DNA from 3 places in the Guptibacillus sedimenti genome. Region 3 is predicted to be linked to each of the others. Evidence: riboswitches for the same ligand, from Rfam matches in the RefSeq annotation. Region 3 holds a riboswitch; each other region holds the start of a gene.

Region 1 (12,876 bases), 400 kb from region 3:
ATGGCAGGCCACGCTGCATCAGTTGGTAAAGTTGATCCAATTCAGCTTTATTACTTGCAAAGCCGCGGGATTTCCCGTCATGAAGCTGAACGTTTGATCATCCACGGTTTCCTCGCTCCAGTTATTAACGAACTTCCGATCGAAGGCGTTCGTAAACGTGCGGTTGAGGTAACTGAAGGGAAAGTTAATTAAATGATGAATGTCCAGGACATTCGCAAGCAGTTTCCCATTTTACATCAAGAGGTAAATGGGAAACCTCTTGTTTACCTTGATAGTGCAGCAACGTCTCAGAAACCTACTCAAGTCATTGACGCAGTAGAGCGTTACTACAAGGAAATTAACTCAAACGTTCACCGTGGTGTTCATACGCTTGGGACACATGCAACAGATGCTTATGAAGGCGCTCGAGAAAAGGTTCGTGAATTTATTCATGCTTCTTCAACGGAAGAAGTGATTTTTACTCGCGGAACGACTACAGCCCTTAATATGGTTGCTTCAAGCTATGGACGTGCAAATCTTCAAGAAGGTGATGAAGTTGTCATCACACCGATGGAGCATCACAGCAACATTATTCCATGGCAACAGGTTGTAAAAGCAACTGGAGCCACTTTAAAATATATTCCCCTTCAACCAGACGGAACAATTGCGCTGGAAGACGTCGAGAAAACAGTAACAGCAAACACGAAAATTGTTTCTGTTATGCAAGTTTCGAACGTACTCGGAACAATTAACCCGATTAAAGAAATTGCTGCGATAGCGCACCAAAATGGTGCTGTTATGGTTGTCGATGGAGCACAAAGCACACCTCATATGAACATTGACGTTCAGGATCTCGACTGTGATTTCTTTGCATTTTCTGGTCATAAGATGTGCGGACCTACTGGGATAGGCGTCCTCTACGGGAAGAAAAAGCTCCTCGAAAACATGGAGCCATTTGAATTCGGTGGAGAGATGATCGATTTTGTTGGTCTGTATGATTCGACATGGAAAGAGCTCCCTTGGAAATTTGAAGGTGGTACACCAATCATTGCAGGTGCGGTTGGTCTTGGAGCTGCGATTGATTTCTTAAATGAAATTGGCATGGATAACATCCAACAGCATGAGACTCATCTTGCAAAATATGCTATCCAGCAGTTATCAACAATCGAAGGCGTATCCATTTACGGACCTGAAAAACGTGCTGGGGTTGTCACTTTCAATAGTGATGAAGTTCACCCCCACGATGTGGCAACCGTACTTGACACAGAAGGCATCGCTGTCCGCGCTGGACACCATTGTGCTCAGCCGCTAATGAAGTGGCTAGAGGTATCGGCTACTGCGCGTGCTAGCTTCTATTTATACAATACTGAAGAAGACGTGGATACGTTTGTAGCCGGATTACGAAAAGCAAAGGAGTTTTTCGGTAATGTCTTTTAATAATCTAGACCAGTTGTATCGACAGGTCATTATGGATCATTATAAAAATCCAAGAAATAAAGGGGAGCTTGAAGAAGGAGCCCTTAAAATAAATATGAATAACCCTACATGTGGAGATACAATTCAACTTCAGCTGAAAGTAGATGATGGGAAGATTTCTGATGCGAAGTTTATTGGAGAAGGTTGCTCTATAAGCCTGGCATCAGCGTCGATGATGACACAGTCAGTCAAAGGACTTGAAGTTGATCAGGCCTTAAAACTATCGGGGATTTTCTCAGACATGATGCAGGGGAAAGAGTATGACGAAGAGAATTTCGATCTTGGCGACATTGAAGCACTGCAAGGTGTTTCGAAGTTCCCGGCTCGAATCAAATGTGCAACACTCTCTTGGAAGGCAATGGAGAAGGGTTTCAAGGAACAGGATGAGGCTTAACCCACTTCCAGGTGTTGTCATCGCTTCTTTTTCATACTAGAATGATGGAAAGAGAACAACAGCCAAACACTGACATGTGTAATGTCAAGGAGGGAAATAGAATGGCTAAAAAAATGCCTGAAGTTGGCGAATACCAATATGGTTTTAGTGATAAAGACGTTTCAATTTTCCGCTCAGAGCGCGGTCTGACTCCTGAAATTGTGAAAGAAATTTCTCGCATGAAGGATGAACCTCAGTGGATGCTTGATTTCCGCTTGAAATCACTTGAGCATTTCTACAGCATGCCAATGCCTCAATGGGGCGGAAACCTTGCTGATCTTGATTTTGATGAAATTACGTACTACGTAAAGCCTTCTGAGAAGTCTGAACGTTCATGGGATGAAGTACCAGAAGAAATCAAAGCAACATTCGATAAGCTTGGTATTCCTGAAGCGGAGCAAAAATACCTTGCGGGTGTTTCTGCACAGTACGAATCTGAAGTTGTGTATCACAATATGCAAGAAGACCTTGAGAACATGGGGATTGTCTTTAAAGATACCGATACGGCTCTTAAAGAAAACGAAGATCTTTTCAGAGAATACTTCGCGAAAACAATTCCTCCAACGGATAACAAGTTCTCTGCACTTAACTCGGCTGTATGGTCAGGTGGTTCATTCATCTACGTTCCTAAAGGTGTGAAAGTTGATACACCGCTACAAGCATACTTCCGAATTAACTCTGAGAACATGGGTCAGTTTGAGCGTACGCTTATCATCGCTGATGAAGGTTCTTCTGTACATTACGTTGAAGGGTGTACTGCACCGGTTTATACAACTAACTCTCTACACAGTGCGGTTGTTGAGATTATCGTTAAGAAGGATGCATACTGCCGTTATACGACGATTCAAAACTGGGCGAATAACGTGTTTAACCTAGTAACGAAGCGTGCTGTTGCGGAAGAAAATGCAACTATGGAATGGATCGATGGTAACATCGGATCTAAGCTTACAATGAAGTATCCAGCTGTTATCTTGAAGGGTGAAGGTGCTCGAGGTATGACACTTTCCATTGCTCTTGCGGGTAAAGGACAGCATCAGGATGCAGGCGCTAAAATGATTCATTTAGCACCTAACACGTCTTCAACGATCGTGTCGAAGTCGATTTCGAAGCAGGGCGGTAAAGTTACGTACCGTGGTATCGTACACTTTGGCCGTAAAGCTGAAGGTGCTCGTTCAAACGTTGAGTGTGATACGCTTATCATGGATAACGAGTCGACTTCTGATACAATTCCTTACAATGAAATCCTTAACGATAACATTTCACTTGAACACGAAGCGAAAGTATCGAAGGTTTCTGAAGAGCAGCTCTTCTATCTTATGAGTCGTGGTGTATCTGAAGAAGAAGCAACTGAAATGATTGTAATGGGCTTCATCGAGCCATTTACGAAAGAACTACCTATGGAATATGCTGTTGAAATGAACCGTCTCATTAAATTTGAGATGGAAGGTTCAATCGGTTAAATTTCCATTCCTAACGAACCGGATTTTCCGGTTCGTTTTTTTCTATTAGATCGGCTTCAAAGTGGGCACGATTGACGTTATCTTGAGATAGTAGAGGGGATTTTTCCTTGCTATTTTCGGGTAATGATATGAGAATAAAGTAAGAGAATCAATGAAGAGAGGAAGAATTGCATGATTTACATAGGTGTAACAGGATGGGGCGATCATGATGATCTATACCCACCAGGTGTAAAAAGCAATGAAAAACTTTCGATATATGGTTCACACTTTCCTACTGTTGAAGTCGATTCGTCTTTTTATGCGGTGCAACCGGCTCGTAACTTTCAAAAATGGGCTGATGAAACGCCAGAGCGTTTTCGTTTTGTGGTGAAAGCTTATCAGGGAATGACGGGCCATCAAAGAGGAGATATTCCTTTTGAGTCGCGTGATGAAATGTTTCAAGCGTATAAGGAATCGCTTCGCCCCCTTCAAAAAGCAGGAAAGCTTGCGATGGTGCTTTTTCAATTTCCGCCATGGTTTGACGTGAACAAAGATAATGTGAACATCTTAAGAGACTGCAAAGAGCGGATGGGAGACATTCAATGTGCCGTAGAATTTCGGCATCAGTCATGGTATCATGAAGCATTTCGGGAGAAGACGCTGAACTTTCTAGAAGCGCAAGGATTTATTCATACCATATGCGATGAACCTCAGGCAGGAGAAGGATCCGTTCCATTAGTGATGGAAACCATACATAAGGATCACGTTCTTGTGCGTCTTCACGGAAGAAATACGAATGGATGGACGAACCCAGGGAATCGTCATAACTGGCGAGAAGTGCGTTACCTTTATGATTATAATGAAGAAGAATTGCTTGAATGGAAAGAGCGAATCCTAGAACTAGAAAAAGAATGCAAAGATGTGTTTATTTTATTTAACAATAACTCAGGTGGTCACGCTGCAAATAATGCAAAGTGGATGATTCAAATGCTTGGAATTGAGTATACGAATTTAAATCCTAAGCAACTTGATCTCTTTGATCTGTAAGGAGCTATACAATGCTGATGTGGATACTGTTATTTATCATTGGTCTAGCTGCCGGTACGATTGGTAGCCTGGTAGGTCTTGGTGGGGGTATTATTATCGTTCCTGTGCTTCTTATCATTGATCAGTACACAAATTGGCTTCCAGTATTATCACCACAAAAAATTGTCGGAAGCTCAATCGTTGTCCTCGTCGCCATTGGGCTCTCTTCTACCCTCGCATATATGAAAAAGAAAAGCGTGGATTATAAAAGTGGCGCTCTTTTTTTTCTAGGAAGTGGTCCAGGAGCAATTCTTGGGGCATGGCTGAACAAATTTATACAGGTTGATTATTTTTCTATTTATTTTGGGGTATTTATGGTGCTTGTTTCCATATTATTAATGGTAAGGAACCGTTTACGTCCGATGAAGTTAAATGGGCAATTCCAACGCTCGTATACGGATTCTGATGGATTGCAAGTAAACTATACCTTTTCTGCTCTTGCAGCTGTGATAGTTTCGTTCGTTGTTGGCGTCATTTCTGGTCTTTTTGGAATAGGTGGCGGGTCTCTCATGGTGCCGGCGATGATTCTCTTATTTGGATTTCCGACAACAGTTGCGGTTGCGACCTCGATGTTTATGATTTTTCTTTCAAGTATAACAGGTACCCTGACGCATTTAGCGCTTGGTAACATTCAGTGGTTTTTACTGCTGGGATTAATTCCAGGGGCCTGGATTGGAGCAAAGTGCGGATCGTTTATTAACCAGAAACTTTCGGACAAAACCATCGTTGTGATTTTAAGATGGATGTTAATCATTGTCGGTGTCCGACTTATCTGGCAGGGAACGATGGGGTAAGAAAGGAAGAGTATTTTGACTTCTAGAACATTACAATTTTATTATACGAACGATCTTCACAGTCATTTCGAAAACTGGTCCAAGGTGTCGTCTTATCTCAAAGAGAAGAAGCGCATGCACGAGCTTCAAGGCACACCCTATCTCCTTCTCGATTTAGGAGACCATTCTGACAAGGTTCATCCAATGACTGAGGGAATGGTTGGAAAGGGCAACGTTCAGCTGTTGAATGATCTTCAATACGACTACGCCACAATTGGCAATAATGAGGGCATTACGTTTTCAAAAAAAGAGCTAGAAGCGCTGTATACTGAAGCTAGTTTTGAGGTGCTTGTGGCGAATCTCTATCATCAAGATGGCACAAGACCCGCATGGGCGGCCCCTTATAAAATTCATGAGTTAAATGGTGTGAAAGTGGGGATCATTGGCGTTACGATTCCCTATGAGCAATTTTACTCGCTATTAGGTTGGAAAATCGATTCGCCATATGATTTTCTACAAGCTATGATTGATGAAGTTCGTCAACAATCAGATGTTGTCGTGCTGATGTCTCATATGGGACTAGGCAATGACGAACAAATGGCACGAGAGATGAATGGCATTGATATTATTATCGGTGCTCATACCCATCATGTGTTAAAGCATGGGATGCTTGTAGAGGACACGCTCATTACACAGGCAGGGAAAAACGGGAATTACGTTGGAGAAGTGACCGTTTGCATCGATATGGACACAAGGGAGATTACGGATAAAGAGGCTTATGCAATTTCGGTTCGAAATCGGAAAGAAGATCGTCCAACTTTTGAAATGATTCAAAGATTAAGTATAGAAGCGCAATCGATGCTAGAAGAAGTTGTCTGTCGACTTGAGCAGCCTCTTGAATCTGAGTGGTTTCAACGGTCGGTTTTAGCGGATGAATTAGCCGCTGCCCTTCGAGAATGGTGTCATGCAGATATTGGCATGATTAATGCCGGTATGCTCCTTGATGGATTACCAGAAGGACAGGTCTCACGAGAAGATCTCCACCGCATTTGTCCTCATCCCGTAAACCCTTGTAAAGTGATCTTAAGAGGAAGTGAGTTACGCGAAATCATTTCCCACGCGATGTCAGATGAAATCGTGAACTTAAGTTTTAAAGGACTAGGATTCAGAGGAGAAGTGATGGGCATCATGGCATTCGACGGTCTTGAAGTGACGACGGTTGAGATGGAAGACGGACTTCGTCATGTTACTGACGTTCTTCACAATGGTCATCCACTCATATCTGATCAAGAATATGCCGTGGCCACAGCTGATATGTTCACGTTTGGTAAATTCTATCCACAAATGAAGCATGCAAAGAAGAAGTATTATCTTCCTGAAATGCTTCGTGATCTTCTTGCCTGGCGTCTTGAGAATAGGCATTAAAACTTTGTACGTATGATTGTCAAACATGCTGTTGGGTTCATATAGATATAGTGATATTCATTCAGGTCAGGAGGCGGGAATGACGTGATCACTATGACACCAATCATGATTGATGGTCATCCGTTTACAGCAGTTAGTATGCAGCTTCCAAAAACAAATTTTCTAGCGGTCATGAATGAAAACGGCTATATTATGTGCGGCGCACTGGATATTGCTTTACTTAATGAGAAGTTAAGTGACCGGAAGATTATTGCAGGAAGAGCTGTAGGCGTAAGATCGATTGATCAGCTGCTTGATGCCCCACTTGAATCTGTTACGCTTGAAGCAGAAGCGCGAGGCATTAAGGTCGGCACAAAGGGCAGAGATGCCATGCTTAAGATGATGTGAAAAAAGCCTTAGCCAATTTGCTTAGGCTTTTTTCTTTGTTATTAAAAAAATCACATTAATAGGGAAGCAGCATTCTGGAGAAATTGTCCATACTTCTCTCTTTCATAGCATATACATGAGGAAGAGAAGGGAGGGTTCATGGTGTTTCGAACTCGTAGAAAATTCTTTAGAAAGGGGCCGCTTCCCTTTCGTTATGTGTTTGTCATCTCCTTCCTACTATTCATTTTTATGACGGTCCAGGGGCTATGGATCGTTGAAAAAGGAATAAAGCCTACACTGATTGAAATTGCCCGTACAGAGACGAATCGGATCGCAACAATAGCGATTAACGAAGCCATTAATCAGAAGATGGCTGAAGAAGTAGATAATTATCAAGATTCGTTAATAAAAGAAGTGACTGATAATGAAGGAAAGTTGGTGCGAGTTCAGATCAATCAAAGGGCAGTTACTCAGGTGCTTGCCCAATCAACTGAAAAAGTACAGCGATTTCTAAAAAGTGTGGAAGACGGAACGTTAGATTACTGGGCGGAACAAAATGGTGTGGAGCTTGAAGTAGATGATCAAACATCGTTAGATAATGGGATCATTCATTATATTCCAATTGGTCAGGCGTTTGATAACACGTTACTTGCCAATATGGGACCAAAAGTTCCTGTGCGTTTCACAGCGATCGGTGAAGTGAAGTCTGATTATAAAAGTACAATTGAACCAGTTGGTATTAATAATATTTCTGTCGACATTCGGGTTCATATTGAAGTGAAAGTAAAAATCGTTATCCCATTTGCTACGGATTCTGATGTGGTGACGACGGATATTCCTGTTTTGTTAACGATTATTCCAGGTGAAGTACCAAATTTCTATAACAATGGTTCAGAAGGTGGGTTACCTACTCCATCTATTCAAATTGATGATATGGAATAATCTACAATTGCAGGATGAGAGAAAGTAAGGTATACTTTAAAACTGAACTTAATATTGTTCCTTATCTTATACGATGAGGTAGAGGAGCAGATCCTCATGAGTACGTGTTGGGAGAATGACACCAATGATCAGCATCGAAAGGGAGATCTGCCGAAGCATAAATAACGGTCACATTATTTATGTTGGGGCGGCATTGAAAAAGTGTCGAACTGTCATTATGAGTCTAACTTGTAATGGAGAACTACTGATCGGGGTGGACACTTAACATTGACTCGGTGAAGCGAGCAATGATAGGACCAATCCTATCATTGCTCGCTTTTTTGCGTTCAGAAACAAGCGGCTAAGTGGTAGGCGTCCATTCCGGTTTGCATGACAATCATTTATTTATTAGGAGGATATTCATGGAGAATTCAATTCTATCCATTATTCCACCGCTCATAGCTTTGCTAATGGTAGTGGTGACAAGGAAAGTGCTTCCTTCACTTGGAGTGGGCATTATTCTTGGTGCACTTATGATCAACGATTGGAGTGTCCCAGGATCATTAAATGAAATTTATACAATCGTGAAAGGGATTTTTATTGATTCCGAGACCGGTGGCTTAAATACTTGGAACATGTACATTATTTTCTTCTTACTTTTATTAGGAATGATGACAGCCTTTATCTCGATCTCAGGTGGAAGTCGTGCCTTTGGTGAATGGGCGATGAAACGCGTCAAAACAAGAGTTGGCGCACAGCTTGTAACAGCCGTATTTGGTATTATTATTTTTATTGATGATTACTTTAATTCGCTAGCCGTTGGTAATGTGAGTCGACCGATTACGGACAGGCATAATGTATCAAGGGCAAAACTTGCTTATATTATTGACTCCACTGCAGCACCGATGTGTATTATTTCCCCGATTTCAAGCTGGGGTGCTTATATTATCGCACTTATTGGTGGCGTACTAGCAACACATAGTATTACAGGCGTTGGCGCATTAGAAGCGTTTATCAGAATGATTCCAATGAACTTATACGCTCTCTTTGCTCTAGCCATGGTTTTCTTTGTGAGTTATTTTGATATCAACTTAAAAGCAATGAAGGTTCATGAAGATCGTGCCCAGAAAACTGGTGATGTTCTTGATCCTGACCAAGGTGCCGTACCTGGTCAAACAACGGGTCTTCCTGAAAGTGAAAAAGGTAAAGTAGCAGATCTTGCATGGCCGATCATCATGCTGATTGCAGGAACTGTGGCGTTTATGATTATCACAGGCATTCAGGCGGTGAGCGGAACAGATACAGCAGTAACCGCTTTGTCGATTTTTGAAAACACGGATGTTGCCGCATCGCTTCTATATGGTGGATTAATTGGGCTTGCAACATCTCTCATTTTCTTCTTTATGAAACGAATGGGCGGTGCCGTGCTTGGTAAAGGAATATGGGAAGGAATTAAATCAATGCTTCCGGCGGTATACATTCTTTTCTTTGCGTGGACGCTAATTGAGATTATTGGAAGTCTAGGAACAGGAAAGTATCTTGCAGGTCTAGTAAATGACCACATTATGATTGGCTTCTTGCCTGCCATTTTATTCTTGCTTGCAGGAGTAATGGCCTTTGCAACAGGTACGTCATGGGGAACATTTGGCATTATGCTTCCAATTGCGGGGGAGATTGCTGCGGCAACCGATCCTACTTACATGCTGCCAGTTCTTGCAGCTGTGCTTGCCGGAGCTGTATTCGGTGATCATTGTTCACCGATCTCAGATACAACCATTCTTTCTTCCACAGGGGCAGGAAGTCACCATATCGATCATGTGATGACTCAGTTGCCTTATGCCTTGCTTGTGGCAGGAATATCATTGCTTGGCTACCTTGTTTTAGGATTTACAGGTAGTGCGATTATTGGATTTGTTGTTACAGCCATTTTCTTTGGAATTCTCGCTTTTATCCTGAAAACAAAATATGCCAACAGACCGGTTGAAGCGGCAAAATAATAAAGAAACAGGAGGTATTTCCTCCTGTTTTTTTATGTATTTACACAAAAATAGAGAGATTTCTATGAAAAATTGAACGATTCATACCAAAAAAGAAAAAAGATTGTTTTGACAAGGACATACGTACTAGATATACTATAAACAAAATAATCTGAATTTACTTAAAAGTCTTAACCTTTTTCTGGAAGGAGGCTTATAGTGAAAAGGGTTTAATTTGTTCAAGGGGGTAATTCATTTGGAAAATCGTGCGCAATGGGGAACAAGGGCTGGATTTATTTTAGCTGCAGTTGGATCAGCGATAGGTCTAGGAAACATTTGGAGATTTCCGGCTGTTGCTTATGACAATGGTGGCGGGGCATTTTTTATACCTTATTTATTTGCATTACTAACAGCTGGAATCCCAATTTTAATTCTTGAATTTACAATAGGGCATAAGTTCCGTGGATCAGCGCCACTTTCGTTCTTTCGAATGAATAAAAAGATGGAATGGCTTGGCTGGTGGGGCGTTATTGTTGCCTTTGTTATCTCGACATACTACGCCGTTATTATTGCGTGGGCGATCTCGTATAGCTATTTTGCTTTTAACCAGAGCTGGGGTTCAGATACAGAAGCGTTCCTTTTTAACGATTATTTGAAATTGACGGTTGATCCTGGACAAACAGGTAGTATCGTACCAGGCGTATTTCTTCCGTTAATTGCTGTATGGATTATTACATTAGGCGTTCTTCTTGCCGGTGTTAAAAAAGGAATTGAGCGTGCTAACAAGATTTTCATTCCTACTTTAATTGTTCTTTTCTTAATTATTGTCATCCGAGCAGTGACGCTTCCTGGTGCTGCTGAAGGACTAAATGCTTTCTTCACACCGAATTTTGACAGCATTACATCTGGTAGTGTATGGGTTGCTGCCTATGGACAAATCTTCTTTAGTTTATCGATTGCTTTTGCTATTATGATTACTTATTCTAGTTACTTACCTAAGAAGTCAGATATTACGAATAACGCCTTTATTACTGGTTTCGGTAACTCAGCATTCGAACTACTTGCTGGTATTGGTGTATTCTCTGCACTAGGTTTTATGGCACAACAGCAAGGACTTAGCGTTGGTGAAGTAGTGAGCGGTGGCGTAGGACTAGCTTTCGTTGTCTTCCCACAAATTATTAATGAGTTCCCAGCATTGAACGGTTTGTTTGGCTTCCTGTTCTTTGCATCACTTGTTCTAGCTGGATTGTCTTCTCTTATTTCTATTTCAGAAACGTACGTAGCAGGGGTTTCTGAGAAGTTTGGAATTTCTCGCACAAAAGCTGTTTTAATTGGTGGAGGAATTTCTTCCATTATCTCAATTTTATTTGCGACTCAAGGCGGCTTGTTCTTCCTAGATGCAGCGGATTATTTCATTAACCAGTTCGGTATTGCATTTGTTGGTCTTGTAGAAGTAGTCGTAGTGGCTTGGGTGCTTCGTGAGCTTAATACGCTTGAAACACATGCAAACGGCATTTCAGATATTTCGCTGAAGTACTGGTGGAAAGCTTGTCTTGGCGTTATTACTCCGTTAGTACTTGGATACATGATGTTTGATCTGTTTAAAACGAATCTTCTTCGTCAATTTGATACGCCTACTGGAAACTATGAAGGTTACTCAAACGGCTTTATCCTTTATAGCGGCTGGGCTGTCGCAGGGTTCGCCATTCTGGTTGGAATTCTATTCAGCCTAAAGAAATGGGATGCGAAAGTAGAGCAGCAAAAGTATAAGGAGGTAAGCTAATATGGGTGGTAGCGCGATCTTTATGATGGTTGTTGGAATGGTCATTATCTGGGGTGGTCTTGCAGCAAGTATTCTAAATGCTGTTAGAGTCTCAAAAAAACAATGAAACTAAAAGAAGAACTAGCGCGCTAGTTCTTCTTTTTTTTAGGATTTTTTTCGCGCTCTTTCCTGGCGTTCCCAAAGTCGTAAAGAAGGATATGGATCATATGACCATTCTGTTCTTCCGTTATCTTTATAAATACCGTAATGCAGGTGCGGTGGAAATTTCCCCGCTGTTCCTTTAGGGCCATATCCTGAGCTACCAACGTAGCCAATGATCTCACCAGGCTGAACAACGCTTCCCTTCTCAATCCCTTTTTCAAAACCGTTTAGGTGTGCATAGTAGTGATAATTCCCATCAATATCCCGGATGCCAATCCGCCAACCACCATATTCATTCCATCCTTTTGTTTCCACAGTTCCATAACTTGTGGCTTTAACACCAACACCATAAGAAGCAAAAATATCTGTTCCTTCATGAATGCGAAGGCCACCCCAGCCTCGTCGGTCACCCCATGTGCTTCGGTAGCTGTAGTTTGCGTGCAGAGGGACTGGAAAGGCATGTTTATCAAGCTTTAGCGTTTCGAATCGTTTGTAAACAGCACTATTGCTTGTAATGGTTCGAACCGCCTGATCGCGGTGATAAAAGTCCCATAATCCAATTTGTAGGTCTTCGAACGAAGTTCCGTATTTTTGCAAGAAGTCACCAATCGTATAAAGAAGATCTTCATCATTCGTTCGGTCTGCTTTACCATCACCGTTCCCATCAAGTCCTATGCCGCCAAAAAACGAAATCGACTCTGTGCTTGTATCTTCCTTATTCGGATTTGCTGCGCCCGTCCATTTTTCTGGGGCAATGTAAATGGCTATAGCTCCTTTTTCACGAGGAATATCTTTTTGAGACCTTCTAATGCTTCGTTCATATTGATCAATTCCGGCGTAAAGATACCATGGAACTTGCGTGACGGCTTCCATTTTATGAAACAGCATCATGCGTTCGTTCTTTAATTTATCTTCATTCACTTCAGCAGAAAAAACAGTAGCTGGTATGAGAAAGAAAAGAACAAGGATAAGAAAACTGTATTTTCTCAATCGTTTCTTCTCCTTTCGTTATTTGTCATTACACTTAGTGTGCATTTCAAATCGCAAATCATTAGATCTAAATAATGGAAGGTCTAAA
Region 2 (6,875 bases), on a different contig from region 3:
AAGGAAAAACTGGCTTCCACCTGTATTTTTACCTGCATGAGCCATAGACAATGAACCAGCTACGTGCTTATGAGGGTTTCCTTCTGTTTCACAATCGATCGAATAGCCTGGTCCGCCCATTCCAGATCCTGTTGGGTCTCCACCCTGTGCTACGAAACCTGGGATAACACGGTGAAAGTTTACACCATTGTAAAAACCTTCGTTAGCAAGCTTTTCAAAGTTAGCAACGGTATTCGGTGCTGCTTCTGGGTAAAACTCAATTTCAATTGTTTCTCCATTATCAAATGCGATTGTTCCTTTTTTCATAAATAAATCCTCCTGCACTAACAATTTTCTTCAAAGCTCTTTCATTATAGCACATACTTAAGCTGTTCCCTATCATTTCTACTTTTACAAAGTTATTTTGAAATAATCGCTTGTTTTAATGGAAGGTCATGACGAATTAAATCCTCAAAAGATTCTCTCTTCACGACAAGTTGTGCTTCTCCATTTTCTACAAAAACCACCGCTGGTCGAGGTAATCTGTTATAGTTATTTGCCATAGAATACCCGTACGCCCCAGTTGAAAACACAGCCATCGTATCTCCTGCTATAGCGCGTTGTAATGTGCAATCCCAGATTAACATGTCACCTGACTCACAACATTTTCCTGCAACAGAATAAACCTGTTCTTTCGGCTCATTCATGCGATTTGCAATCGTTGCTTCATACTTTGCTTGATAAAGGGCCGGTCGCAAATTATCCGTCATTCCTCCATCTACTGCAAGATAATGACGAAGTTCTGGCACTTTCTTGTGTGATCCTACTGTATATAACGTCAAGCCAGCTTCTCCAACGAGTGAACGTCCTGGCTCAATCCAAATTTCTGGGATTCTCATTTCATTACCTAACTGAGCTCTTACAGCATTAACCATTGCCTCGATATAGTCTCCAACTGGTAGTGGATGATCTTCTTCAGTATACCGAATTCCAAACCCCCCACCTAGGTTAAGAACTTCTGGCTCATACCCATAGAGTTCAAACCATTTAGCAAGGTAACGATAAATTTTCTCAATAGCCATTACAAAACCATTCGTTTCAAAGATTTGAGAACCAATGTGACAATGGAGACCAAGAAGGTGAATAGCTTTCATGCTTGTTGCTTGAACAATCGCTTGTTCCACTTGACCACTTTGTAAATCAAAACCAAATTTTGAATCTTCCTGTCCAGTTAAGATATAGTCATGGGTATGTGCTTCAATTCCAGGCGTTATACGCAAAAGCACATTTGCAACCACATTTTTCTCTTCCGCTAATTGTTCAAGTAACGTTAGCTCATAAAAGTTATCCACAACAAAGCACCCTATTTTTGCATCTAACGCCATTCGAATTTCCGCTTCACTTTTGTTATTTCCATGAAAGTGAATGCGTTCTACCGGAAACCCTGCTTTTAAAGCTGTATAGAGTTCTCCACCTGAAACCACATCAAGACTTAAGCCTTCTTCTTCCGCAAGTTGAATCATTGCCATACAAGAGAATGCTTTACTAGCATAGGCTACTTGGTAGTTGACCTTCTCCTGTTCAAAAGCATTTCGAAATGCTCGCGCTTTCTCTCTAATCATCGCTACATCATAAACATATAAGGCCGTTCCGTATTTTTCACTTAATTTTACTGTATCAACGCCTCCAACGGATAAATGGCCTTCTTCTGAAATTGCTGACGTTCCGTATAAATTCACGATCATTTCTCCCCTCTCGCTTATATGAATGCGAGCAACCCTCCACAAAATAAGAAAAACAGCCAACTTTATAGATACATTGGCTGTTTTCTCCGTATCCTCACGAGTTGGATTAGCTCACCACCGAAAAATTCCTCTTTCAGTGACAGTCTGCAACTTGTTCAGCAGCAGCCCAGCAAGAAAAGTATGGCTCTTTTCTCACTTCGGCAAATTGACCTTTCTGATATCATCCTCGCATTCCATTCTATGCTCAGATACCATACTCATTCGTTTTGCGCCTCTATCCCCATTACATTCAATGAGGTCTATTCAATTAAGAAATAAATTATCATACTTTTTAAGATTCGGCAAGTGGTTTGTCCGGTTGCTTCGTTTCATTTTGTGGTTCTGTAATGCTTGGACGTAGTTTAGTGAGTGGAACTGATACACGAATCAACACTTGAATAAAGGCTTTGGGATTAAAAGGAATAAACGGCCATAAGTAGGGGGTGTTTAAAGGTTTTAACGCAACAAGGAATAAAATGATTGCCGTAATTCCAATCATATATCCCGGCACTCGAAAGAAAAAGACAAGGAATAAAAGAAGAAGCCTTACAAGTTTATTTGCAATCGATAATTCATAACTTGGTGTTGCATATGATCCTATGGCAGCAATCGAAACATATAGGATAACTTCTGGAACGAATAATCCGACATCAATGGCAATCTGTCCGATCAATACGGCTGCAATTAATCCCATGGCAGTGGAAAGTGGTGTTGGGGTGTGAATTGCAGCCATCCTCAGCGTTTCAATCCCTACTTCAGCAAGAATAATTTGAACGAAAATCGGTACATTTGTTTCATCATTCGGGCCGATAAAATCGATCGTTTTAGGAAGTAACTGCGGTTCATATACCGCTAATAACCACAGTGGTAGCAAGAGTAGCGCAGCTAACATCCCACCAAATCGGACCCATCTTAAAAACGCGCCTGGTAAAGGGGCTTCTCGATATTCTTCAGCATGTTGAACATGATGAAAAAAAGTAGTTGGTGTTATAATAACGCTTGGTGAAGTATCTACGATGATTAACACGTGCCCTTCAAGTAAATGAGAAGCGGCAACATCAGGCCTTTCCGTATATCGCACAAGTGGAAAAGGGTTACCTGCCTGGTGCACAAGAAACTCTTCTACCGTTTTATCGGCCATTGGAATACCATCAATGTTAATTTCTTTTAATTTCTTTTTTATAATTTCAACTAAATTTGGATTGGCCACATCTTGAATATAGGTAATACATACATCTGTTTTAGACCGTTCTCCAACTTGGAAAATTTCATTGCGTAATCGACCATCTCGTATGCGGCGTCTAGTTAAGGCCGTATTTTCAATAATGTTTTCAGTAAAACCATCACGTGAGCCTCTAATAACTTTTTCTGTATCTGGCTCCTGTGGCGTTCTACCTGGATATTTTCGAACATCAATAATATAAGCGATTTCTTCGCCTTCCATAAAAACTGCAATTAATCCAGATAAAACCTGGTCGACGACTTCATCGAACGTTTCAACCTCTGTGACCTGCTGATGTGGCAAATGATTATGTATCACCTGCTCAAATTTAACCGTTAATCGATGATGATCATCAACCTCCATCAGTTCTCGCATAATTTCTACAATGATGGATGTGTCACAAAGCCCTGTACAATAGTAAAACTGAATTTCTTTGTTAAGAATCTTAAGTTTTCGAACTCCTACATCAAAACTTTTTCCAATTCCGATTGATTTCTTTAAAAATTCTTCGTTTTCTTTAAGCTTTTTAAATATTTTTTGTTTATTATCGCTTTTAGTGGTCATAAAAACCGCTCCTTTCTAGCAGAATTTGAACGGCTTTCAATGTTATAGGCGAACCAACTTCCGGATCATCATAACCAGACATTTTACCTATATCACCGACACCTATAATAATGGGAAGGTTTAATTTATCTAAGATCGACACAGTGTCGCCATCTATTCTCCCCGCCTCCATATCTGCAAATCCATTTTTGTCCACTCCATAATGTGTCAATTCTCCGTCACGGTCAATGGAGACATCTACCCTCGTCCATTCTGAAAAATGAGTTCTGGATGCGACTGCAATAGCTCCAAGTAGTTCAATGCTTTCATCTTCAGCAACAGATTGCATAGCAAGTTCCCCATATCCTTCACCCGGAAATCCACTATCATCGAACATAACAAAAACTGGATCATGAGGAGCTTCTTTAATAAGAGCGATAATTTCATAACCAGCAAGCGGGGTAGGATTTCCTGCAGATTGACTAATGCATCTTCCTCCAATATCTGAAGCTACTTTCTCAATGGCTTTTTGTGCATAAAGGTCTCCGTCAGTAACGAAGATCACCCGCCGCTTTTTCATAATTTTCACCCCTTTGGTTTAAATAAAATGGCTACAATAAAGCCAAAAACAATTGCAGAAGAAATACCTGCTGAGGTTAATTGGAATATTCCCATTGCAATTCCAATGAAGCCGTGTTCTTCCCCTTGTTGCATAGCGCCATGAAGAAGTGAATGACCAAAGCTAGTAATAGGTACAGTCGCACCAGCTCCAGCAAATTCAATAAGGCGATCATAAATCCCAAATCCATCAAGCACTGCTCCTGCTACAACAAAAGAAGACATGACGTGAGCTGGAGTTAATCTGAAAATATCAAGTAATAATTGACCGATGACACAGATACCACCACCGACTGCAAAAGCGATAAAATATTCCACTATTTCACACCTCCAACTCGTTCAAATACGACCGCGTGAGCAATAGCAGGCATTGATTCTTTTTGCTGAACCATTACGGGACTATGCAAACATCCTGTTGCTGTCACAAGAATTTTGTTATAATTCCCCTTTTTTAGAAGGTCAATAAGGTGACCATATGTGACGACCGCAGAACAAGCACACCCACTTCCACCAGCAAATACTTCTTTTTGATCTGGTCTGTAAATCATCAGCCCGCAATCATTATGATTGTTAGTAATGTCAAATCCCTTTTCACTTAACAAATCCCTTACAATCGGAGCTCCTACAGCTGATAAGTCACCGGTAACGATAAGGTCATAAGCTGAAGGTTCAATATTTAAATCAGCAAAGTGAGTCGCTAGTGTATCTGCTGCAGCTGGGGCCATTGCACTCCCCATATCAAATGGATCCTTTATTCCCCAATCCACGACTCGACCAATTGTTGCTGCGGAAATTCTTATATCCGATGGTTCTTGACTAATTAATGCGGCACCTGCACCTGTAACAGTTGAGGTAGCCGTTCCAGGCTTTTGACCACCATATTCTGTTGGGTATCGAAACTGCCTTTCTGCTGTTGCATTATGGCTACTTACTCCCGCAATAGCTTTATTAGCAAATCCACCTTCTACTAACGATGAAGCAATGGCTAGAGATTCCATTGAGGTCGAACATGCTCCAAAAACGCCAAGAAAAGGAATTTGATTTGTTCTAGCTGTATAAGTGGCACTAACAATTTGATTCAATAAATCACCTGCCACAAAAATGTCAACATCATTGTGGGTTAATTCCTTTTTTGATAAACAACTTTCTACCGCATCCTCTAGTAACTTTCTTTCTGCCAGTTCCCAATTATCCTGGTCACAATGAAGGTTACTATAGGTGACATCAAACGAATCTCCAAACGGCCCCTCAGCTTCTTTAGGACCAACCGCTGTCCCTACAGACTGCAAAAAAACAGTAGAGAACTCCCAAGTTTGTTTTCCTGACTTCATAACAATTCTCTCCTTATATCAGCGCTTTAAAGAGCATTCTGAGTATGCCGACAATGTATGCTGCAACAACACCAAACACGATGACCGAACCAGCAAGTTTGAACATGTTCGTTGCAATTCCAAGTACAATGCCCTCACTTTTATGTTCAAGAGCTGCGCTTGTAATTGAATTTGCAAAACCTGTTACAGGTACTGCAGAACCTGCACCTGCAAATTGACCAAGTTTGTCATACCAACCAAAAGCAGTTAAAAGCGCCGCGATAAGGATCAGTGTGGCAACCGTTGGATTTCCTGCATTTTTTTCTGAAAAGTTAAAGACGTTCATATAAAAATTCTGTACGCCCTGGCCGAACATACAAATAAATCCTCCTACAACAAATGCTTTCACCACATTTAATAAATAAGGCGGTTTTGGCTGATAAGTTTTAATATTTTTTGTATATTGTTTCTGGTCGTTCAACGAATTTGCCATTATTTAAAACCTCCATTTACAAAGATTGTCCAATGAAACAATGATCCGAAAACCTTCCCTAACACAATAGCCATTAGTAAAAGCAAGATCTTATCGATAAATCCAATTCGTTTCGTTAGTATAGGAAGAACATTTAAAACTTCCGTTAAGGCAGCCGCTAACATACCAATAAACACTCCCGCTCCAAGTCCAATTGGGATAACTACAAATTTAGGGAGGTTTAAAGTTGGGTTTCGTAAAGATAACCAGCTTGATACAATAGCCCCCATAATAATTCCCCATTCGTAAAAGCGAATAAGATGTAAAGTCTTTGATAGCTGTGTGAGACGGGGAATAATACCAAGAACCGAAAGAAAAGCAACGAACCCAGCTCCTACAGCAATTCCTTCCGCAAAACCAATAAGCATAACGAGTAGAAACTGAGCATTCATGGTTTGTTATGACCATTCTCATCGTTTTCATGGACAATGACATATTGGTCAAGATCTTGTTGGTAATTAAACATTTCTACTTCCAAAGGACTTGGCTCTTCATTAAATCGCTTTTTAAAAAGATGGTTAAAGAAGAGAACCATCCCGATTCCGAGACCAAATGAATAGGGCACTTGCAGAAGCAAGGGCTTCGGATTATCAATTCCAGTCACAATTTTATAAATCTGTTGATGCACTTCTCTCATACTGACATCTTCGTGAAAGTTCATGATCGCGAGAGCAGCCCCAATAAATAATAAAAACCAGATAAACACAAAATAAACAGGTGCTAGTTTTTTCTTAGGATATTGAACTTCAACAATTGTTTGTGTAGGACCAACAACTTGAATCTCAATATGATTCATCACTTTTTGAATTGCTATTATCACTTTCATTACATCGATAACAACCAAATTTTTATCTTCTTTTGTTACCTGATAAATGGGGATTTTTTCT
Region 3 (12,876 bases):
AACACTAAAGAAGTCAACTTCTTTAGCAAAAACGTCTGCCATAGCAGCAGTTGCTGGAATTTCAACCATCATTCCAATTTCGATTTCCTCTGAAACTTGGATCCCTTCAGCAATTAGCTCCTCTTTAACAGTAAGAAGCATTTCTTTCGCCTCACGGAATTCACCAACAGTGGCGATCATAGGGAACATCACTTTCAGATTTCCAAATACACTAGCACGAAGAAGTGCGCGAAGCTGCGTACGGAAAATCTCAGTCTCTTCCAAGCAAAGACGAATCGCACGGAACCCAAGGAAAGGATTCATTTCTTTTGGAAGATTTAAGTAAGGTAACTCTTTATCTCCACCAATATCAAGCGTACGAATGACAACGGGTTTGCCGTCCATTTTCTCAAGAACTTCTTTATAAGCATTGAACTGCTCTTCTTCTGAAGGCAATTCATTACGCCCCATATAAAGGAATTCAGTACGGTAAAGACCAACACCTTCGCCGCCATTTTCAAGAACTCCTTTAACGTCTTCAGGTGTTCCAATGTTCGCAGCAAGCTCAACATGTTTCTCATCTTTCGTAGTTGTAGGCTCATTAACAAGCTTAGCCCACTCTTGCTTTTTGGCTTCAAAGTGTTCTTTTTTCTTCGTATAATGTGCGATTTCTTCATCAGAAGGATCTACAATCACGTTACCATCGATTCCATCAATGATAACTATCTTCCCTTCCACATCTTCAGAAGTAATCGTTTTCGTTCCAACGACAGCTGGAATTTCCATTGATCGAGCCATGATTGCGGAGTGAGATGTTCTGCCGCCAATATCAGTAGCAAATCCTTTAACAAACTGCTTATTTAGTTGAGCAGTGTCAGAAGGTGTTAAGTCTTCAGCAAGCACAACCACTTCATCTGTAATCGCTCCAGGAGAAGTAAACGTAACGCCTAGTAAATGAGCAAGCACACGTTTAGATACGTCACGAATATCAGCAGCACGTTCTTTCATGTACTCGTTATCCATGTTCTCAAACATGCTAATAAACATATTCGAAACGTCGCTCATAGCACTTTCAGCATTTACGTTCTCGTTATTCACTTTATCTTTAACCGCATTCAACAACTCAGGATCAGATAAAACGAGAAGATGAGCAGCGAATATGGCTGCTTTATCTTCTCCGAGCTGTTCATTGGCGTGATTCTTAATAACTTCAAGTTCTTCTTTAGCGCGATGAACAGCTGCTTCAAAACGTTCGATTTCAGCTTCAGCATCAGTAATTGAAGTTTTTTCAATTTCTAATGCAGGGTTTTCAAGTACGAATGCTTTCGCAATAGCTATTCCCGCAGAAGCGCCAATTCCAGTCAACTGATTTGACATTACTTGCCTAGACCTTCGTTTTCCATAACTTCTGTAAGTCCTGCAATCGCCTCGTCAGCATCTGATCCTTCTGCTTTGATAGTGATTTCAGAGTTTTGTTGAATGCCAAGGCTCATTACGCCCATAATTGATTTAAGGTTTACAGACTTTCCGTTATAATCAAGCGTTACGTCAGAGCTATATTGACCTGCTTTGTTTACTAGTGCTGTTGCTGGACGTGCATGAATTCCAGATTCGCTTGTTACTGTGAAATTTTTCTCTGCCATTTTAAATTCCCTCTTTCAATTGTTATATTTTTTATTTTGATATTGTGATAATATCTTTGTCTTCCCGAGAAACAGTACCTTCTTTTGAAAGGTCAATCGTTTCTCCCTCTTCAAGGTTTGTGAACACAATAGGTGTGATTGTTGAGGTTGCATTTTCTTTAATATAAGCGAGATCAACTTTCATTAGCTTTTGGCCCTGTTTAATTTCATCACCTTCGCTAATAAATACTTCGAAACCTTCACCTTTGAGATTAACCGTATCAATTCCAACGTGAATTAGAATTTCACGACCATTAACAGACTCAATACCAATTGCATGCTTCGTTGGGAACACATTCATTATTTTGCCATCAACCGGTGCAACAATCAAGCCATCTGTTGGTTCAATCGCAAAACCGTCACCCATCATCTTACCAGAGAAGACCTGATCAGGCACTTCCGTAATTGGCATGATTTTTCCTTCTAAAGGAGAGATGAGATGATCTTTTCCTTTAACACCAGAAGGTTTTTCAGACTTTTCTTCTTTCTTCTGATCCTGAAGTGGTTTTGGTGTTTTCCCACTAATGATGTCTCTAATCTGGCCTTTCAGCCCATCAGATTGTGTTCCAAAGATTGCCTGAATGTTATTTCCTACTTCCATAACACCTGAAGCACCAAGGCGTTTTAGACGTTTTTTGTCAACTTCACCTTTATCTGCCACAGAAACACGTAGTCGCGTAATACAAGCATCTAGGTTCGTGATATTGCTTTCGCCACCAAGAGCTTGAAGCACATTGTAGGCTAGTGCAGTATTTTCTTGGCCGTCGTCTGCAATTTCATCTTCTTCATCTTCTTCACGTCCTGGCGTCATTAAGTTAAACTTACGAATCGCAAAACGGAAGCCGAAGTAGTAGATTAAAGCAAACACTAATCCTACTGGAATAACTAACCACCACGCTGTTCTACCTTGTAGAACTCCGAATAGAAGGAAGTCAATAACACCACCGGAGAAAGTCATACCAATTTTAACATCAAGTAATGCCATAGTCATAAAGGAAAGTCCTGCAAAAATAGCGTGAATCCCGAAAAGAACTGGTGCAACGAATAAGAATGAGAACTCAAGTGGCTCAGTAATTCCTGTTAAGAAAGATGTCAGCGCAGCTGACCCCATAATACCCGCTACAACCGCTTTCTTTTCAGGTCTAGCTTCATGGTACATTGCAAGTGCTGCTGCAGGAAGTCCAAACATCATAAACGGGAATTTACCGGTCATGAACGTTCCTGCTGTAAGCTCAGCACCATCTTTTAATTGTTCAAAGAAAATCTTTTGATCTCCACGAATTATCTCACCAGCAGCATTTGTGTACTGTCCAAACTCAAACCAGAAAGGTGAGTAGAAAATGTGGTGAAGACCGAATGGAATCAATGAACGTTCAATGACACCGAATACAAATGCTGCAAGAGCAGGATTCGCATCAAGCATGTTGTGAGAAAATGCATTTAGGCCTGATTGAATTGGCGGCCAAACAAAAATCATGATGACGCCAAGAATCAAAGCTGAAACCGCCGTAGCGATTGGAACAAAACGTTTCCCAGCGAAGAAGCCAAGATATTGAGGAAGTTGAATATTATAATACCGTTTATACATATAGGAGGCAAGAATACCGACAATTATTCCTCCAAATACCCCCGTTTGAAGAGTGGGTATTCCTAACACATTGGCATATGATGCGCTTTCAGCTACTTGATCAGCCGAAACGCCTTCAAGGACGCCCATCGTAATATTCATAACAAGGAAACCAACAATTGCGGCAATACCGGCAACTCCGTCTCCATCTGATAACCCAATCGCTACACCAACCGCAAATAGTAGAGCAAGGTTAGCGAATACAATCCCACCAGACTCTTCCATTACTGTAGCGAGAAGTTGAAACCATTCTGCGGACATGAATGGTAATTTTTCAAGCAATGTTGGATTTTGAAAAGCATTACCAAATCCAAGTAGAAGACCAGCAGCAGGTAATATCGCCACTGGAAGCATTAGTGCTTTACCAACGCGTTGTAAAACCCCGAAAGCTTGTTTAAACATTTGTTTTCCTCCTTTTATTTTTCCCCCAAAGAATTTAAATATAAAAAAGGCATGAGTGACGGTACGACAATTCAATCAGGATATACTATACCCCAATCAAGTTTTGTCATTCCGGCTTCACTCATGCCTGATCGTATCAGTAACACGTTACCGTTAAGTATTTAGTTATTTAGGAGAAAGCCTTTGCAAGTGCATTGTTAAGTAAACTGCTTCTGCATCAGGAAAATTCGTACGAAGTTCCCTTTGCATTATCTTAATCAACTTCCATGACAGATTATAGCACACAGGATATTCTTCTTTCAACACTTTTTCTAAACGTTCGTGAGCTTCAACTGGCTGATTCAATTCACTTCGTTCAATCGCATGTCTCAAATGACGAACAAGTCGTAAATAATCAATTCCAGTTCGATCAATGACAAGATGTAATGAGTCTTCGATCACATGTACCAATTGATTGATTAAAGCTGAATATTTATTAAGCTTTCCAACACTACGATTTGTAATGGCACTATGGATATGCAGTGCAACAAAGCCGATTTCTCCATCTGGAAGAGCGACATCTAGCTTATGGTTAATGTGCTGAATCACTTCTTCAGCAACTGTATATTCTTTTGGATACATCGTTTGCGTTTCTACCAAGAAAGGATATTTTACATCTAGGCCTTGACGAAGACGTTTAATTGCAAAAGAAAGATGATCTGTTAATGACACATGAATATGTTCATCAAGTTGAGAATCTAACTTATCTTCAATCAAAGATATCGATTCATTCATAATGGCAATAAAAGATTCCGAAACATTAGGTACCAATAATTTGTATTGTTCTTGCTCATGCTTATCGATAAGAATAAAATACTTGTCTACTTTTGATTCATCGAGCCTTTCGCCCTGTTTCTGATTAAATCCGATACCTTTCCCAGTTAATACTACCTCAATATTTTGGTCAGAAATAGCAATAACGACGTTGTTATTCAGAATTTTCTTAATTTCAAATCCACCATTCATGTTCAAGTTCCCCTCATTAAACCGGTTTCATTTGTGATTATGAACGTCCTAATGATAGTAAATTACAGGTATTACGTCAATGAGAAAACGTTCCAATCAATCGTCTTCCCTCCATCATAAACGTTTTGGGAATATTTTTCACCTTTACGGATTATATTTCTTTTGTGTCGTTATTATTGGAGACTCTATATATATAAGTGCCACTAATTCGATAAGCGACCTTTAGTTATTGAAAACGACCCACGAAATTTTCTTTACCGTTATCTTAGAATAGTTTAATAACAATCTAACAAATCTCTATACTCAATAGGAAAAACCGGCTTTATTAAGCCGGTTCAACTAAATTTCTAACTCTCCCAGTCGAAGCAATTCAACAACAGCCTGAGAACGCCCCTTTACTCCAAGCTTTTGCATCGTGTTCGAAATGTGGTTTCGAACTGTTTTTTCGCTAATAAACAGTTCTTCTGCAATTTCTCTTGTTGTTTTGTCTTGAACAAGTAGTTCGAAAACTTCTCTTTCTCTTTTGGTTAATAGTGGCTTTGGTCGGTAGTGGTTCCCTTTCAACATTCCACCCTCCTCGATAGGGCAACAAAGCTACTTCAACTGAAATCATATAGTCCATACAATATATGAATTTCTATGATTCGTGTTACATTTATTCACATTTTCAACCTGATATCTTTAATAAAACCAATATGACAACCTTCGCTCTTGTTCATCATTTCCTGAGAAATATCGTAAGTAAAAGGAAATGCATACATCCACAACTATCTTCATGAAAAAAGATCCCCAAAAGGGGATCTTTTTTAGTGATCACTTCCAAAGAAGTTTTTAAATGTTTGGAGTGAAGTCGCTCGATTCATTGCAGCAATAGAAGTTGTTAATGGAATGCCCTTCGGACAGGACTGCACACAGTTTTGCGAGTTACCGCAATTGGCAAGGCCTCCATCTCCCATTAAACCTTCAAGACGTTCCTCTTTGTTCATTGCACCTGTTGGGTGGGCGTTAAATAAGCGTACTTGAGATACAGCCGCTGGGCCAATAAATTCAGAACGGCTGTTTACGTTTGGACATGCTTCAAGGCAAACACCACAAGTCATACATTTTGATAGCTCATAAGCCCACTGACGTTTATTTTCTGGCATTCTTGGACCTGGACCAAGATCATAAGTTCCATCGATTGGAATCCAGGCTTTTACTTTCTTAAGCGCATCAAACATTCTACTTCGATCGACTGCCAAATCACGCACGACAGGGAATGTTGTCATCGGAGCCAAACGAATCGGCTGTTCAAGCTGATCTAAAAGAGCTGTACAAGATTGGCGTGGTTTACCGTTAATCACCATTGAACAAGCTCCACAAACTTCTTCAAGACAACCCATTTCCCAAATAACTGGAGTTGTTTTCTCACCATTTGCATTAACAGGATTACGACGAATTTCCATTAAAGCAGAAATCACGTTCATGTTTTGACGATATGGAATTGTAAACGTTTCTTCATACGCCGCAGAATCAGGGCCATCCTGCCTTTTTATTTTAAGAGTAACGGTTTTCTTTTCACTCATCATTTATTCCCCGCTTTCTTCTTAGAATAATCACGTTTACGAGGTGTAATTAATGATGTATCTACTTCTTCGTAGTAGAACTCTGGTTTGTTGTTAACTGCATCGTATTTCGCCATGGTTGTTTTCAACCACTCTTCATCATTACGTTCAGGGAAATCAGGCTTGTAATGTGCTCCACGACTTTCATTACGATTTAAAGCACCGATTGTAATCACTCGTGCTAACTGCAGCATGTTTGAAAGCTGTCGAGTGAACGAAGCCCCTTGATTACTCCATTTGGACGTATCATTAATATTGATATTCTCGTAACGCTCCATCAATTCTTGGATCTTTTCATCCGTTTCTTTCAACTTATCATTATTACGCACTACTGTAACGTTGGCAGTCATCCATTCGCCAAGCTCTTTATGAATTTGATAAGCATTTTCTGTTCCATCCATCTTCATAATCGCATCTTGTTTCGCTTGCTCTTCTTGTTGGTGTTTCTCAAATAAAGAAGAAGAAAGATCTTCCACCGTTGATTCTAGTCCATTAATGTAGTCAACTGCATTCGGACCTGCAACCATTCCACCATAAATAGATGATAGAAGAGAATTTGCTCCAAGACGATTACCACCATGTTGAGAATAGTCACATTCCCCAGCTGCAAACAATCCTGGAATATTTGTCTGCTGATTAAAATCAACCCATAGTCCACCCATTGAATAGTGAACAGCTGGGAATATTTTCATAGGTACTTTGCGTGGATCGTCTCCCATGAATTTTTCATAGATTTCAATAATACCGCCAAGTTTAACATCTAGCTCTTTCGAATCTTTGTGAGAAAGATCAAGGTAAACCATGTTTTCCCCATTAATTCCAAGCTTTTGACTAACACAAACATCGAAGATTTCTCTTGTCGCAATATCTCGCGGAACAAGGTTACCATAAGCCGGGTACTTTTCTTCAAGGAAATACCATGGCTTCCCATCTTTATAAGTCCATACACGGCCACCTTCACCACGTGCTGACTCACTCATAAGGCGAAGTTTATCATCACCTGGAATTGCAGTTGGGTGAATTTGAATAAATTCACCATTTGAATAAATTGCTCCTTGCTGATAGAGCGCTCCAGCTGCAGATCCAGTATTAATTACTGAGTTTGTACTCTTACCGAAAATAATACCAGGTCCACCTGTCGCCATAATAACCGCATCAGCTTCAAAGCTTCGGATTTCAGAAGTCGTTAAATTTTCACCAACCACACCGCGACAAACACCATCATCATCGAGAATAGCTGATAAGAACTCCCATCCTTCATACTTCGTAACAAGTCCTGCTACTTCATGACGACGCACTTGTTCATCTAGCGCATAAAGAAGCTGCTGACCAGTCGTAGCACCCGCAAACGCAGTACGGTGATGCTGTGTACCACCAAAGCGGCGGAAATCAAGAAGACCTTCAGGTGTACGGTTGAACATAACACCCATTCGATCCATTAAATGAATAATACCTGGTGCCGCATCACACATTGCTTTTACAGGAGGCTGATTTGCAAGAAAGTCTCCTCCATAGACAGTGTCGTCAAAATGTTCCCAGGGAGAGTCACCTTCCCCTTTTGTATTAACAGCACCATTTATCCCCCCCTGTGCACATACGGAGTGAGATCGTTTAACTGGAACGATGGAAAGTAGATCCACGTTCATTCCTGCTTCAGCAGCTTTGATGGTTGCCATTAATCCTGCTAGGCCGCCTCCAACTATCACTAATTTTCCTTTACTCATAAGAACGGTTCCCCCTTAAATGCTGGCTCTGTCTGAAAAATTATGTATCAGACGTGGTGAAGACAGTTCACTATCTTACACAAATGCAAACAACGCGCGCATGCCTACTACTGAAAGTGCAACGAAAATAATCATTGTGACATAAGTCATCACACGCTGTGATTTTGGTGTTACTGTAAAGCCCCAGCTTACGAAGAATGACCATAAGCCATTGGCGAAGTGGAATACTGTACCAAGTACACCGATAATGTAAAAGATCATCATGGCTGGATTTGATAAGATATCAACCATCATTTGGTAGTTCACTTCAGCTCCCATTGCGGCCTGTAATCTCGTTTGCCAGACGTGCCATGTTACAAAGATTAATACGACCACGCCTGAGATCCGCTGCAAGTAAAACATCCAGTTACGTAGATAGCCGTAGCGACTAACGTTATTTTTGGATTGAAATGCGATATAAACACCGTAAATCGCATGAAATAAGAGCGGTAAGAAAATGACAAAAATTTCGAGCACATACCTGTATGGAAGACTCTCCATAAAGTGAGCTGCGTCATTAAATGCTTCGGGCCCTCTTGTTGCAAAATAGTTAACTGTTAAATGCTGAATAACGAAGAGTCCGAGTGGAATTACTCCTAGAAGCGAATGCAATTTTCGGCTTACAAAGTCTCGACTTGCGGCCATGTTTTGTGTGTCCCCCTTTTAAGTTGTTAAGCTACCATCTGCCAGTGCATTTTTTCTATTAAAGAAGTCTTTGCATGCACAGAAATCATCGCTTTCTGTCGATTATATTGTGACATACCCATTGTACTCCCATCATTTAGGACCGTCAAGAAAACGCGTACATTTTGAGTTTTCAAAATTGCTTTGCTAGACTTTCATTTCTATCTATTGAATACGCTTCCTTTGTTGTAAATTCTATCGTTTATGCTATGGAGGATTTTACTATTAAACGTTATAATAATTTAGTAGAAAAGCTGGGAGGAATTTATGTTTAAGAAGCGTACGAACTCGATTGATTACAGCCATGAACTAGAAACAACTGCTTTTGGGTATGAATTCTACCGAGAAATTCTTATTCCTGAACTTCTTGGAAGTGAGCAGCCTGCTGTTTTATACTGGACTGGAAAAGAAATGGCCAGACAGTTCCCTCTCTCCACACGAGAAGAGATTGAAGAGTTTTTTCAGCGTGCTGGTTGGGGGCGATTATCAATTGTACAAGAAAAAAAGAATGAAATAACTTTCGATCTTCATTCAGAACTCATCACAGAACGAAAAAAAACAAGTCGTATTGCCTGTTATCAACTAGAGGCAGGCTTTCTTGCTGAACAATATCAAAACATGCTCCATTGCATTGCTGAGGCCTATGAAATTGATAAAAAGAATGACATTCAATTCACAGTAAAATGGGACCCGAAAGATCAAATTTAATTGATAAAAAGGAGACCACGGCGTGGTCTCCTTTTCGATTACATTTGATTAACAGGTGTTCTCTCGTCTAGCTGGAATTTGTCATGTAGTGACTCAATTGCATAAATCATTTTTTCTTCCGGCACGATCGTTGATACTTTGATTTCTGATGTGCTAACCATTTTCATTTCAATTCCATGTTCAGCAAGTACTTCAAACATCTGTGCAGCAACGCCTGGATTTGAAATCATACCAGATCCAACTATTGATACTTTAGCTAGATCTGATTCATGATAAATATGTTCATAAGGAAGTTTCACTTTGATACGACGAAGGACATCTAGCGTTAACTCGAGAGAAGCAGTTTCAATTGAAAACGAGATGCTCGTTGTATTTTTCTCTCCTGTGCTTTGAATGATTACATCTACGTTAATGCCATTTGAAGCAAGGGATGAAAATAGAGATGGGAGCGTTGTAAGCTCATTCGGTAAACCTGAAATTGTTATTTTTGTAACATTACTTTCAAAAGCAAGACCTCTAACCACCAAATTTTGTTCCATTGATACGACCTCCTCAATTAGCGTTCCAGGTTCATTTGTAAAACTCGAGCGTACCTCGAGCAGAATATTGTAGTTTTTTGCGAATTCTACCGCTCTCGGATGCAGAACACCAGCTCCAAGATTGGCTAGCTCAAGCATTTCATCGTATGAAATGGTAGAAAGCTTTCTTGCACCTTTTACGTAGCGAGGATCGGTCGTATATACGCCATCTACATCCGTATAGATTTCACAACGATCTGCTTTAAGAGCGGCTGCAATTGCGACAGCTGTTGTATCAGAACCACCGCGGCCAAGCGTTGCAATGTCAGATGTATCCGTTAATCCTTGGAATCCTGCAACAATCACGATTTTCCCTTCAGCAAGATGTTGATTCATCCGGGAAGCATCTATATCAAGAATTCTTGCATTACCATGAAACGTTTCGGTTTTAATTCCAGCCTGCCAGCCTGTTAGTGAAATAGCATCGTAACCTTCTTCATTTAAGGCCATTGAAAGAAGTGCTGTTGTCACTTGTTCACCAGTCGTTAGGAGCATATCAAGCTCTCTTGGAGATGGTTTAGAAGTAATTCCTTTTGATAATCCTACAAGTTCATCAGTTGTTTTCCCCATCGCAGAAACAACTGCTACAACCTCGTCTCCATTGTTTACAGCTTCCATTAGTCTTTTGGAAACATTTTTAATTTTGTCTACATCTCCAACAGACGTACCTCCGAATTTCAATACACGTAGTCCCACTCTCTCCATCCTTTCTTTCATACAGCTTGGTTATCCCTATGCGTTTTACTCGCATCTTACTCATACTCACGAATTTAAGAGTCGAAATGGATAAATTGCTTCGCTAATAAAAAGCGATGCCTCTGTTTTTTATATACTTTAATGATTCTTTTCGCTATTAAAGTATAAAAAAACAACAATGAGAAAAACCTCACTGTTGTTTTCATAACAAATCCAAGAAAACGTCCCTTTGTGAGATAGTTCTCCATCCAATTCCCGGGTAGGTATTGGATGACAGCTCTGCATTTATTCAATACAGATCCAGTTTCAGACGGATAAGCGCCTTTCCACTTCGGCAAATTCCCCTTTCAACTTCGATCAACGAGTCTTAACACTCTCCCGTAAGCTTACTAATGGTTTTTGCGCCTCTACCATCACTTCAACTTTCGAAGTGTGGAACTATTAAATTTCACTCATTATAACGAACTTACGTGAATGCCGCAAGATGTTCTTTAAAATTAATTTGATTGATTTTCAAATCGAGCCACAACTTCCTCCGCTACATTCATCGGTAATCCGGCATTATGAAGATCTTCTGCAGTGGCTTCTTTCATTCTTTTAATGGATCCAAAATGATTCAACAACTTCTTTTTTCTTTTCTCACCTATACCCGGGATGTCATCAAGGCTTGATTTAAGCATTGATTTACCTCGAAGCTGCCGATGAAACGTAATAGCAAACCGATGCACTTCATCCTGAATTCGCTGTAAAAGATAGAATTCCTGACTATTTCTTGGTAAGAATACACCCTGCGGAGGATCACCAATGAGAAGGTGAGATGTTTTATGTTTCTCATCTTTAGTAAGAGAGCAAACCGGAATTTCAAGACTAAGCTCATTCTCAAGAACGTCTTTTGCTGCTTGTATTTGAGCAATGCCTCCATCAATGATAATTAAATCAGGGAGTGGTCCACTTTCCTTTAACACTCTCGAATATCTTCTTCTGACAACTTCTTTCATTGATCCTACATCATTTGGACCATCAACCGTTCTTATTTTATACTTTCGATATTCATTTTTCTTTGGTTTTCCATCAATAAACACCACCATCGCTGAGACTGGGTTGGTTCCCTGGATATTTGAGTTATCAAAAGCTTCAATTCGAAGAGGTGCGTCTATACCGAGCTGATGGCCCAAATTTTCAACAGCATCAATCGTTCTCTTTTCATCTCGTTCTATTAATGAGAATTTCTCATTAAGTGCAATCGTTGCATTTTTCATTGTAAGCTCTACAAGTTCTTTTTTCTTTCCGCGCTTAGGTTGATGAACAGGAACTTGAAGAAGTTCTTCAACCATCTGAGCATTTACCTGCTGAGGAAGTAAAACCTCTTTCGGTTTAGGATGATTTTGCTGAAGGTAGAATTGACCGATATAGGTTAAGAAATCTTCTTCAGCGTCATTATAGAAAGGAAAAAGCGAAACATCTCTTTCAATTAATTTCCCCTGTCGTACAAAGAAAACTTGGACACACATCCATCCTTTGTCAAAGCTATAGCCGAATATATCTCGATCGATGCCATCATTGGATTGGATTTTCTGAACTTCCATTACTTTATCGATATGAAACATTAAATCTCGAAACTCTTTCGCTCGTTCGAAGTCCATGTTTTCTGAAGCAGTCATCATTTTTCGTTCGATATCTTCTTTTACTTCTTGATGACCTCCGTTTAAAAAGCGGGTAATGCCCTCAATCATTTCTTTGTTTTGTTCCTTTGAAATATCGTTAACGCAAGGCGCAAGACATTGTCCGATATGATAGTAAAGGCAGACCCGATCAGGCATCTTTCGACACTTTCGCAATGGATAGAGACGGTCCAATAATTTCTTTGTTGCACTAGCAGCATATGCGTTTGGATATGGACCAAAATATTTCCCTTTATCTTTTTTGATTTTGCGTGTAGTGATTAAGCGCGGCTGCTCTTCAGCCGTTATTTTAATATAAGGATAGCTTTTGTCATCTTTAAGCATGACGTTATATTTTGGATCATGTTTTTTGATTAAATTAAGCTCTAAAATAAGAGCTTCAAGATTTGTAGATGTAACGATATATTCAAAATCGCGTATTTCCCCTACTAGACGCTGTGTTTTCCCATCGTGTGATCCGCTAAAA

Evidence for each region. Region 3 has a riboswitch for lysine ahead of PQ578_RS05905 (aspartate kinase). Riboswitches for the same ligand answer to the same signal wherever they lie in the genome.
Region 1: it holds a riboswitch for lysine, as region 3 does, so the genes downstream of both, PQ578_RS04020 (Na+/H+ antiporter NhaC family protein) here and PQ578_RS05905 (aspartate kinase) in region 3, are expected to answer to the same signal.
Region 2: it holds a riboswitch for lysine, as region 3 does, so the genes downstream of both, lysA (diaminopimelate decarboxylase) here and PQ578_RS05905 (aspartate kinase) in region 3, are expected to answer to the same signal.

What each region holds. Positions count from the first base shown of each region.
Region 1 is NZ_JAQQWV010000001.1:817,967-830,842, forward strand. It holds gene sufD (Fe-S cluster assembly protein SufD) at 1-192, shown strand, start outside; gene PQ578_RS03980 (cysteine desulfurase) at 196-1,416, shown strand; gene sufU (Fe-S cluster assembly sulfur transfer protein SufU) at 1,406-1,849, shown strand; gene sufB (Fe-S cluster assembly protein SufB) at 1,951-3,348, shown strand; gene PQ578_RS03995 (DUF72 domain-containing protein) at 3,520-4,374, shown strand; gene PQ578_RS04000 (sulfite exporter TauE/SafE family protein) at 4,386-5,207, shown strand; gene PQ578_RS04005 (bifunctional metallophosphatase/5'-nucleotidase) at 5,223-6,611, shown strand; gene PQ578_RS04010 (YunC family protein) at 6,696-6,998, shown strand; gene yunB (sporulation protein YunB) at 7,140-7,919, shown strand; lysine riboswitch at 7,991-8,171, shown strand; gene PQ578_RS04020 (Na+/H+ antiporter NhaC family protein) at 8,321-9,895, shown strand; gene PQ578_RS04025 (sodium-dependent transporter) at 10,131-11,657, shown strand; gene PQ578_RS04030 (methionine/alanine import family NSS transporter small subunit) at 11,659-11,763, shown strand; gene PQ578_RS04035 (M23 family metallopeptidase) at 11,802-12,788, opposite strand.
Region 2 is NZ_JAQQWV010000014.1:18,336-25,210, forward strand. It holds gene PQ578_RS21965 (peptidylprolyl isomerase) at 1-306, opposite strand, end outside; gene lysA (diaminopimelate decarboxylase) at 399-1,718, opposite strand; lysine riboswitch at 1,824-2,009, opposite strand; gene PQ578_RS21975 (spore germination protein) at 2,056-3,549, opposite strand; gene spoVAEA (stage V sporulation protein SpoVABEA) at 3,539-4,108, opposite strand; gene spoVAE (stage V sporulation protein AE) at 4,114-4,464, opposite strand; gene spoVAD (stage V sporulation protein AD) at 4,464-5,477, opposite strand; gene spoVAC (stage V sporulation protein AC) at 5,491-5,949, opposite strand; gene PQ578_RS22000 (stage V sporulation protein AB) at 5,949-6,380, opposite strand; gene PQ578_RS22005 (stage V sporulation protein AA) at 6,377-6,875, opposite strand, start outside.
Region 3 is NZ_JAQQWV010000001.1:1,218,162-1,231,037, reverse strand. It holds gene ptsP (phosphoenolpyruvate--protein phosphotransferase) at 1-1,356, opposite strand, end outside; gene PQ578_RS05945 (phosphocarrier protein HPr) at 1,356-1,622, opposite strand; gene ptsG (glucose-specific PTS transporter subunit IIBC) at 1,654-3,690, opposite strand; gene glcT (glucose PTS transporter transcription antiterminator GlcT) at 3,856-4,695, opposite strand; gene PQ578_RS05930 (helix-turn-helix domain-containing protein) at 5,035-5,262, opposite strand; gene sdhB (succinate dehydrogenase iron-sulfur subunit) at 5,502-6,260, opposite strand; gene sdhA (succinate dehydrogenase flavoprotein subunit) at 6,260-8,023, opposite strand; gene PQ578_RS05915 (succinate dehydrogenase cytochrome b558 subunit) at 8,099-8,707, opposite strand; gene PQ578_RS05910 (YslB family protein) at 9,014-9,454, shown strand; gene PQ578_RS05905 (aspartate kinase) at 9,493-10,728, opposite strand; lysine riboswitch at 10,958-11,146, opposite strand; gene uvrC (excinuclease ABC subunit UvrC) at 11,226-12,876, opposite strand, start outside.